Regions from separate parts of the Mesorhizobium sp. ES1-3 genome, predicted to be linked through region 3. Evidence: riboswitches for the same ligand, from Rfam matches in the RefSeq annotation. Region 3 holds a riboswitch; each other region holds the start of a gene.
What was found. Region 3 has a riboswitch for cobalamin ahead of LB536_RS05730 (DUF1636 family protein). Riboswitches for the same ligand answer to the same signal wherever they lie in the genome.

Region 1: it holds a riboswitch for cobalamin, as region 3 does, so the genes downstream of both, LB536_RS18935 (CbtB domain-containing protein) here and LB536_RS05730 (DUF1636 family protein) in region 3, are expected to answer to the same signal.
Region 2: it holds a riboswitch for cobalamin, as region 3 does, so the genes downstream of both, LB536_RS28800 (DUF1636 family protein) here and LB536_RS05730 (DUF1636 family protein) in region 3, are expected to answer to the same signal.

Annotation. Positions count from the first base shown of each region.
Region 1 is NZ_JAIUGW010000013.1:134,639-137,904, forward strand. Features, by position in the region: gene cobO (cob(I)yrinic acid a,c-diamide adenosyltransferase) at 1-407, opposite strand, end outside; gene cobU (bifunctional adenosylcobinamide kinase/adenosylcobinamide-phosphate guanylyltransferase) at 409-924, opposite strand; gene LB536_RS18930 (CbtA family protein) at 917-1,714, opposite strand; gene LB536_RS18935 (CbtB domain-containing protein) at 1,730-1,909, opposite strand; cobalamin riboswitch at 1,945-2,144, opposite strand; gene LB536_RS18940 (aromatic ring-hydroxylating oxygenase subunit alpha) at 2,288-3,266, shown strand, end outside.
Region 2 is NZ_JAIUGW010000033.1:33,412-36,677, forward strand. Features, by position in the region: gene LB536_RS28790 (NADH-quinone oxidoreductase subunit A) at 1-190, opposite strand, end outside; gene LB536_RS28795 (winged helix-turn-helix domain-containing protein) at 521-1,720, shown strand; cobalamin riboswitch at 1,750-1,957, shown strand; gene LB536_RS28800 (DUF1636 family protein) at 1,995-2,423, shown strand; gene cobW (cobalamin biosynthesis protein CobW) at 2,425-3,266, shown strand, end outside.
Region 3 is NZ_JAIUGW010000003.1:107,546-110,811, reverse strand. Features, by position in the region: gene LB536_RS05740 (helix-turn-helix domain-containing GNAT family N-acetyltransferase) at 108-1,043, shown strand; partial or broken gene LB536_RS05735 (GyrI-like domain-containing protein) at 1,051-1,200, opposite strand; cobalamin riboswitch at 1,321-1,527, shown strand; gene LB536_RS05730 (DUF1636 family protein) at 1,617-2,030, shown strand; gene LB536_RS05725 (ABC transporter ATP-binding protein) at 2,027-2,815, shown strand; gene LB536_RS05720 (ABC transporter substrate-binding protein) at 2,861-3,266, shown strand, end outside.

The DNA of each region.
Region 1 (3,266 bases), on a different contig from region 3:
TCGTCGAGCACGACAAGGCTGATGGAGGGATCGTCGATCAATTCCCGCGCTTTGGCCCAGGCAGCCTCGGCGGCCGCGATGTCGCGCTTCAAATCCTGCGTCTCCCAGGTGAAACCCTCGCCCATGGCGTGCCAGACGACCCGGTCGCCAAAGGCGGCGAAAGCGTCCTTCTCGCCGGTGTGCCATTTGCCCTTGATGAACTGGACGACGCCGACGCGCTTGCCGTAGCCGAGCATTCTAAGCGCCAGCCCGAAGGCGGCCGTGGTCTTGCCCTTGCCGGGACCGGTGTTGACGATCAGCAACCCCTTCTCGATCGTCTTGCCAGCAACCTCGGCGTCCTGCACCGCCTTGCGCTTGGCCATTTTGGCGCGATGGCGTTCTTCATCCTTGTCGTCGATATCAGTCATTTCACTTCACCTTGAGCGGTAGCCCCGCCACCATCAGCAGCACCGTGTCGGCGACCGCGGCGACCCGCTGGTTGAGCCGGCCGGCGTCGTCGCGAAAACGCCGCGCCAGCGCATTATCGGGCACGATACCTTGCCCGACCTCGTTCGATACCACGATCCATGGTCCGCGCGGCCGCGACAGCACGTCCGCCAGCCGTCGGCACGCCGCGTCCACGTCGTGGTCGGCCAGCATGTGATTGGTCAGCCACAGCGTCAGGCAGTCGACAAGCACCGGCTGATCATCCGGCAAGGCTTCCAGCGCTTCGGCAAGGTCGAGTGGCGCATCGATGGTCGACCACCCTTCGCCGCGCCGCGAGCGGTGCAACGCGATGCGCTCGCGCATCTCGTCGTCATAGGCTTGCGCCGTGGCGATATAGGCCCATGGCGAGGGCAATGCCGCCACCAGGGTTTCGGCGTGCGCGCTCTTGCCGGAGCGCGCGCCACCGATGATGAAGGTCAGCTTGCCGCGATCAGGCAAAGCTGTCGCGCAGGCTGGTCGCCGTGCCGGTGAAGCGCCTGCGCACCACGCCGACGACGGCGCCGAGCACCAGCCAGAACATCAGATTGGTCACCGTCACCGCCACCACGAACTGATGGTGCAGGCCTTCCGGGATCGGTGTTTCGAAACTGTCGGGCTGCGGCGCGCCGACGATGTGCGGGGCAACGATCAGCAAGACGGCGAGGATGGTCAAAGGCAGCGATCTGCGAAACACGATCAGGCCAAGGCCGATAGCGGTAGCCGTCGCCGTCGCCGTCCACCAGATCTGACGCGAAAGCAGATCGGCCGCCGGCATTGCCGGCAGTTCCGGCTGCAGGCCGAGGCCTGGCGCCAGCGTGAACACGGCAAAGCCGGCCAGCCCCCAGAATACACCCTGGCGCCAGTTGCCGACGCCGCCGGCAAACTCGGAAACCGCGACCAGGACCAGCGCGAAGCCGATGCCGGTGACGATATTGGCAACCACGCTGAAGGCGAAACGCTCGAAGCCGTCGGCCGGCGCCCAGCCTTCGTCTTCCTCCGCCGGCGCCTTGGCTTCGACGGCTGCTGGCGCGGCAGAACTCATCGCATTCCCAGCGGGCGCGACCGTGCTTACGGCGCTGGTATCGGGTGCCGCGCCATGGTCGTGGTGATGGCCGCCGCCGGCCTTTTCGTAAACCTCCGCCTTGAGGATCAGCGGCACTGTCGCATAGGCCTGCATGCAGGCGAGAACGACACCGGCCACGAGCCCCGCGATCGCCGCGACGAACACGACGTTGCGAAACAGATTCATGATGTCAGACCCTCGTCAGTGGCAGGGAAACGCCATCGAGTGGCGATAGTCGTGGGCGGCATTGTGGACCGCATCGATATGCGAGAAACCGACAAAGCCGACGACAAAAATGCCGAGCAGCGCCGCGAGCGCGAGCTGCATGAAGCGCGACTGCGAGGAGACGGAGGCGCCGAGGGAGACGGAAGCGGTAGTCATGTCTTGTCCTTTCGCCCTCCACCCGAGGGCATCGAAGTCAGTTTCCTGTCGCCGGCAGGTCTCCTGGCTCGCGGATAAGCGCCCTTCCCCACCTTCCCGAAGGAAAACCTTCAGTGGCATATGGAGAGGACTACCGCACACAGTTGCGGGGGCAGCCACGGCATTGGACAGGAATTCCTGTCCGCACCGCATTCCCTCTTGGCTCCAAAAAGGAACCGACGACGCTGGTGACTATAGGGAAATTCGCCGCGCGCGGCAAACCAAATTCCGACAGCCGCCAGCGCAGGAGCGTCGCATCGGCAAAGCCGCTCCCATCCTGTCCTGTTTGACAAACTCCATGGCCGGGTGTCGGCTGGCAACCCTCACAGGAAGCCAGCCATGCAGCCCGATGCCAGCGAGCGCGAGCCCTATAACGGCCTGACCCGAACCGAGCCGTCGCTGCCCTCATCGGCCTATTGGCATCAGGAGAACTATCAGCGTGATCTCGACGCCATCTGGTACAGAAATTGGCTGCTCGTCTGCCGCGAGGCCGACCTTGCCCAGCCTTTGGCATTCCGCACCTTCCGCGTCGGTACGCAGGAAATTCTTGTGTTGCGCGACGAGACTGGCGCGTTGCGTGCCTTCCACAACACGTGCCGGCATCGCGGCTCGCAGCTTTGCCAGGAAAGCGAAGGACGGCTGAAGGCGCGGCTGATCACCTGCCCGTATCATGCCTGGTCCTATTCGCTGCACGGCGACCTTGTGCGCGTGCCATCGAAGTCGCTGCCTGATGGCTTCGACAAGGCCGATTATCCGCTTTATCGCGTCGCACTCTCGGTGTGGCGGGGCTTCGTCTTCGCCAATCTTGCTGAAGATGCCGCCGGCTCGGCGCAGTCATCCTTCGACCCGGCCTCCGGCGACCTCGGCAACTGGCCGCTGGACAAGCTGGTGTCGGGCCATGTGCTGCGCAAGGTGATGAACTGCAACTGGAAGATTTTTTGGGAAAACTTCAACGAATGCCTGCACTGCCCGGGCGTTCACAAGGACCTGTCGCGGCTTGTGCCGATCTATGGCGGCGGTCTGATGAGCCGGCACGACGATCCCGAATGGGCGCGCCATGCCGCCAATGATGCGCCGGAGTTTTCGGGCGGCCTGCGCGCCGGGGCTGAAACATGGTCGCGTGACGGGCGGACGCACGGGCCGGTCTTCCCGGGCTTGACGCAGGCGGAACGAACCGCTGGCCAGACCTACGTCACCAGCCTGCCCTCGATGTTCATCGTCGGCCATGTCGACTATGTCAGGACCGTGCGGCTGGTGCCGCTCGGCCCGGAGCAGACCGAATTGACCGCCGAATGGCTGTTCGCGCCCGAGGCGCTCG
Region 2 (3,266 bases), on a different contig from region 3:
AGAAACGGATGTCGAACTTCATGCGGGCGTCGTCGAACGAGTTGAATCCGCATTCATAGGCGGACAGCTTCTCGGGATCCGGGTTGCGGTAGGCTACCAGGAACGGCGCCGCGAGCAGCGCCAGGCCGACCACCAGCGCCACGCCGATAAACAGGACGATGGGCAGGTACGAACTGAGGAGTGCGTTCATGCAGCGGCTTTCCGTTGGCGCCAATCCACGTTGATTACAGCACCGGACCTTATTGCGGAAGCGTGACAGATTAACCGCTGAACCGTTTTAAGGAGCCTATGCTGCAACGCGGCGAGGGTTAGCGCAGCACTTCCAGCGAAGCAAGTCAAACCTTGTTCAAAACACCGAGCTGGACGGCAATCCGGGAGAAACTGGTCCCATACGCTCCTGTTTGATTTCCTTCGTCTTTTACTCCACTTTTCTCTCCTGACAAGGTTGCCGCCAAAACCCTGCTAGCATGGACAGGAATCACCCCGCAACGCCAGACAGGTCCACCAGAGACGCATCCGCATGAAGGAAAAGATCTCGCTTGCCGCCGCCCGGCGCATCGCGCTCGCCGCTCAGGGATTTCTCGATCCCCGCCCCGCCGGCACGCCCGACCGCCGCCACTTCGCCCGCGTTCTGTCTCGCACCGGCCTGCTGCAGATCGATTCCGTCAGTGCGGTGGTTCGCGCCCATTACATGCCCCTCTATTCGCGTCTTGGCCCCTATCCCCTCGCTTTGCTCGACAATGCCGCCGTGACGCGAAAGCGCACTGTGTTCGAATACTGGGCGCACGAGGCCTCGTTCCTGCCCGTCGAGACCTACCCGCTGATGCGCTGGCGCATGCAGCGCGCCGAGCAAGGCGATGAAATGTATCTGGGGCTGGCCAAATGGGGCCGCGAGCACGCCCCCTATATAGAAGAGATCTACCGCGAGGTCGTGGCACGCGGCCCGATCGCCGCTTCCGCGCTGGAAGGCCAGAAAGGCTCCGGCGGCTGGTGGGGCTGGAGCCACGCCAAGCACGCCTTCGAATGGCTGTTCTGGGCCGGGCGCATCACCACCGCGCACCGGCGCGGCTTCGAGCGCTTCTACGACCTGCCGGAGCGCGTGCTGCCGCAGGCGATCCTCGACCTGCCGGTACCGACCGCCGAGGATGCACATCGCGAATTGCTGCGCATCTCCGCCCGCGCCCATGGCGTGGCGACATCGGGCGACCTGCGCGATTATTTTCGACTCTCCCCCGCCGACATGAAAGGCCGCCTGGAGGAACTGGTCGAGACCGGCGAGTTGCTGCCGGTCCGTGTCGAGGGCTGGGACAAGCCGGCTTACCTTCATAGGGACGCGCGCTTGCCACGCAAGATCGAGGCCCGCGCCCTGCTGGCGCCGTTCGATCCGGTCGTCTTCGAGCGCTCGCGCAGCGAGCGGCTGTTCGATTTCCGCTACCGCATCGAGATCTACACCCCGGCCGACAAGCGCCAATATGGCTACTATGTCCTGCCCTTCCTGCTCGGCGACAGGATCGTGGCGCGCGTCGACCTCAAGGCCGACCGGCCGGCAAGTGTCCTGCGTGTCCATGCCGCCTACGCCGAGCCCGGCGCACCGCCCGAAACCGCCGCTCAGCTCTCCGAGGAATTGAAGCAGATGCAGGGCTGGCTTGGCCTCGAACGCATCGAAGTGACGCCCGCCGGCGACCTGGGCCCGGCGCTGTCCGACATCGCGGTGTCGTAAGCTCGCGTTGACACCACTGCCCGCAAGAGCCTAAATCCAATCCAGACGGTCTCCTCTCGGCAAAGGGAGGAGCCAAGAGGGAATGCGGTGCGGGATTGAAAATCCCAAATCCGCGGCTGTCCCCGCAACTGTGAGCGAAGAGCCAAGGCCGAAAGCCACTGGGATTGTCCCGGGAAGGCGGCTACCCAAGGCGATGACCCGCGAGCCAGGAGACCTGCCGTCTGGAATGCAAGTATCCGATCGCCCGGCGGGTTTTCCGGGCAAGGAGCCTGATTTGGATCGCGACAGCAGTTTTTCGGCTGAAACAACGGACATTTCGTCCGGCGGGGATGAAGACCTGGCCGGCATCACTGTCATCGTCTGCGCCTCCTGTCGCGACGAGACCGGCTCCGATGCTCATCCCCGGGCCGGCGAACTCTTGGCTGAAGATACGCGCCAAGCCGCCTCGGGCGACAACATCCGCATCCGCACCGTCGAATGCCTCGGCAATTGCAAGCGCCGGCTGAGCGCCGCGATCCTGCGCGACGGATGCTGGAGCTATGTGTTTGGCGATCTGACCCCGACCAGCGGCGCCGATCTCGTCACCGGCGCGAAACTCTTCGCCACATCCAGCGACGGCCTCATTCCCTGGCGGGGCCGGCCCGATAGCCTCAAACGCGGCCTCGTTGCCCGCATCCCTCCCCTCGACATACTGAAAGACTGATATGACCGCATCCGTTTCCCGCGTTCCCTGCACCGTCGTCACCGGCTTCCTCGGCGCCGGCAAGACGACCCTTGTCCGCCATCTCCTGGAAAACGCTGGCGGTAAGCGTATCGCGATCATCGTCAACGAGTTCGGCGACATCGGCATCGACGGCGAAATCCTCAAGGGCTGCGGCATCGATACCTGCCCCGAGGAAAACATCGTCGAGCTGGCCAATGGCTGCATCTGCTGCACCGTCGCCGACGATTTCGTGCCGGCGCTCGACCAGATCCTGTCCCTGACGCCGAAGGTCGACCATATCCTGATCGAAACCTCGGGCCTCGCTCTGCCCAAGCCGCTGGTCCAGGCTTTCCAGTGGCCGACAGTGAAGAGCCGGGTGACCGTCGATGGCGTCATCGCCGTGGTCGACGGTCCCGCACTTGCCGAAGGCCGGGTTGCCAACGACATGGAAGCCCTGCAGGCACAGCGCGCCGGGGATGAAAGCCTCGACCATGATGATCCGGTCGAGGAGGTGTTCGAGGATCAGATCGCCTGCGCCGATCTGATCATCCTGTCGAAGAGCGACCTGATGGACGCCGACGGCTCGGCCCGCGCCAACAGCATCATCGGCGAACACTCAGCCCGCGCCGTGAAGATCGTGCCGACGTCTCATGGCAAGGTCGATCCCTCGGTGCTGCTCGGCCTCGGTCTCGCCGTCGAGGACGATATCGAGAACCGCAAATCCCATCATGACGGCGCGTTCGACCACGAGCATGACGACTTCGACACGTTCATCGTCGACATTCCCTCGATCGCCAATCCCGACGAGCTGGCAAAGCGCGTCGCCGCGGCCGCCGAACAGGA
Region 3 (3,266 bases):
TCCCTGCTCCGCACAAGAATGACGAAGTTGTGAGGCGCCTCGTTGCAACGATTTTATTGACTCAGTCAACTAAATGACTGATCCTGTCCAGGACAGGAGGAACCCCCATGACGATCCACGACCACCCCGGCAAGGAACGCATCGACGCGGTGCGCTCCTTCAACCGGTTCTACACCCGCCAGATCGGTGTGCTCGACGAAGGCTGGCTGAAAAGCACCTTTTCGCTTACCGAGGCGCGGGTGCTCTATGAGCTTGCCCATCGCGACGGGCTCGTCGCCAGCGACCTGGTGCGCGATCTCGGCCTTGACCCCGGCTATGTCAGCCGTTTGCTCAAAAAATTCGAGGAGCGCGGTCTGGTCGAGCGCGAAGCCACCGAGGCGGACGCGCGCCGCGCCTCGATCGCGCTGACGCCAGCGGGTAGGGAAGCCTTCGCGCCGCTCAACCAGGATTCGCACGACCAGGTGCGCGCGCTACTCGATCGCCTGGCGCCCGTCGATCAGGATCGGCTGGTCAAGGCCATGCGCATCGTCCAGGACCTGCTCGGCGACAGACCCGAACCCAAGGTGCCTTACATCCTGCGGCCGCTGCAGGTTGGCGACATCGGCTGGGTCACGCGCCGCCAGGGCATGCTCTACGCCCAGGACTATGGTTGGGACGAAACCTACGAGGCACTGGTGGCTGAGATCCTCGGCGAGTTCGTCAAGAATTTCGATCCGAAATGGGAGCGCGGCTGGATCGCCGAGCGGGAAGGTGAGGTCGTCGGCTCGGTCTTCGTCGTGCGCAAGTCGGATCAGGTGGCCAAGCTGCGGCTGCTCTATGTCGAACCTTCGGCGCGCGGCCTCGGCATCGGCAAGCGCCTGGTCGAGGAATGCATCGGCTTCGCCCGCGCCAGGGGCTACAAGACGCTGACCCTATGGACCAACGACATTCTGACCGCGGCCCGGCACATCTACCAGGCGGCCGGTTTCAAGCTGATCGAGGAAGAGCCTCACCATTCCTTCGGCAAGGATCTGGTCGGACAGAACTGGGATCTGGAGCTGTAGCGGCGCGTCATGCCTTGACCGGCACCCAGATCTCCAGCCCGCCATTACCGGTGCGGCCATCGAATTCGGGCCCATAGCGCTCGAATTCCGGCGCGTCGGCGATTTCATGGCCGGAGGCGGGCAGCCAGCCGTTCCAGATCGTGTTGATCGTACGCCGATGAAAAAACGGCAACGGCTGTCAGGCGGTCGGACGCAAAGTCGACGACAGGCTTGCTCTCAGGTCCGTTCTGTTATAACAAAACGAAGCAATCGCCTTGCCTCGCCGTCGCGCGCGGCCTAGGCTGCGACTCGTGATGGTCCCCGAGCCGAAAGGCGAGGGGTGAAAAGGGAACGCGGTGAGACCCCATGGGGTCGAGGCCGCGGCTGCCCCCGCAACTGTAAGCGGTGAGCAAGATCCGGAACGCCACTGGCCGGCAAGGCTGGGAAGGCAGGATTGCGCAGAGACCCGTGAGCCAGGAGACCTGCCATCACTGAGTTGACCGGACGGGGTGTGCCGGGAGGAAACGTGGACATCGGTCTTGTCGGCCGGTCGACCAACATCCTTCCGTCGCCAGTTTTGAAAGTGACGGGAAGTTGGACGGCGCAATCGATCGTATTCACCCCGGCTCCATGCACCAGATCATCGTGTGCACCCTTTGCCGCGACGTGCCGACCGGCGCCAGGTCGGGCGAAGGTTTGTGCGCCGAGTTGCGCTCCCGCCTCTCGGCCCAGCCTGACGTGGCGCATGGTTTCACGGTCGAGGGCGTGGCTTGCATGGCGGGTTGCGCGCGTCCCCTTGCAGTGGCTTTCCAGGCGCCAGGCAAGGCCGCCTATCTCTTCGGGTCGATCGACGCGCAGGTCGACGCCGCCGATCTCGTGCGGTTTGCCAGGCTCTACGCTTCGCTTCCCGACGGCTGGTGCAATTCCGGACAACGTCCGCCGCGCCTGGCCGGCAAGACGCTGGCCCGCATCCCGGCACCGGGCAAACCGGCGGATGGCAACCAATGACAACGCCGCTTCTCGATGCGCGCGACCTGGGCGCGATGGCGAATGGCCGGCATCTGGTCCATGCCGTCAGCCTGTCGGTGACGTCAGGCGACCGCCTCGCCATCATTGGTCCCAACGGCGCCGGCAAGACCACGCTGCTGCGCATGTTGTCGGGCATGCTCCGGCCGAGCCTCGGCGAGGTGAAGCTCGGCGGGCGGCGCCTGGATGGGATTTCGCCCGCCGAACGGGCCCTGCATATCGCCGTCGTGGGCCAGGCCGACCAGCCGGACCCACGGCTGGCGGTGATCGATTATGTCGAGCTTGGCCGCGTCCCGCATGCCGGCCTGAGGCGCCGCGGCGAGGAACGCGACATCGTCGTGGACGCGCTGCGCCGGACCGGCCTGTTGCCGCTGCTCGGCCGGACCATCGGCTCGCTGTCTGGTGGCGAACGCCAGCGCGCCCAGCTTGCACGTGCCATCGCGCAGGAGCCCAAAATCCTATTCCTCGACGAGCCGACCAACCACCTCGACCCGCGCGCCCGCGCGCAACTGCTCGAACTGGTGGCCGGCTTCGGCATGACGGTGATCGCGGTGCTGCACGATCTGACGCTGGTGGCACCCTTCGCCACCAGGGTCGCGGTGATGAACGAGGCCCGGCTGCAGGCGCTGGCGCCGCCGCACGAGGCGCTGACGCAGCAGCTGATCCGCGAGATTTTCGGCGTCGACGTGTTGCGCCTGCGCCATCCCACCGAGGACCGCGAACTGACGGTGTTCGACCTTCCGAACCGCGCCGCACCGCCGTCCTGATCAAATCCATCCTTGTCCGACACGTTCAACCAAGGAGCAAAGTCCGTGAAACGCCTCGCCTTGTCCCTCGTCGTCTCGCTGCTGGCCTCGACGGCCTTTGCCTTCCCCGTCACCGTCGACAGCTGCGGCAAGCCGCTGACCTTCGACGCGCCGCCGAAGCGCGCCGTCATCCATGATCTCAACATGGCCGAGATGGCCTTCGCGCTGAAGCTGCAGCCATCTATCGTCGGCCTGACCGGTATCACCGGATGGTACAAGGTCGCCCCCGAATTCAAGGCTGAGCAGGGCTCCATTCCCGAACTGGCGCCGAAATATCCGACGCTGGAGAATCTCATCGCCGTCGAGCCCGACTTCTTCTTCGCCGGCTGGTACTACGGCATGAAGCCCGGCGGCGAGGTGACCCCCGACACGCTCGCACCGCACGGCATCAAGACGCTGGTGCTGACCGAAA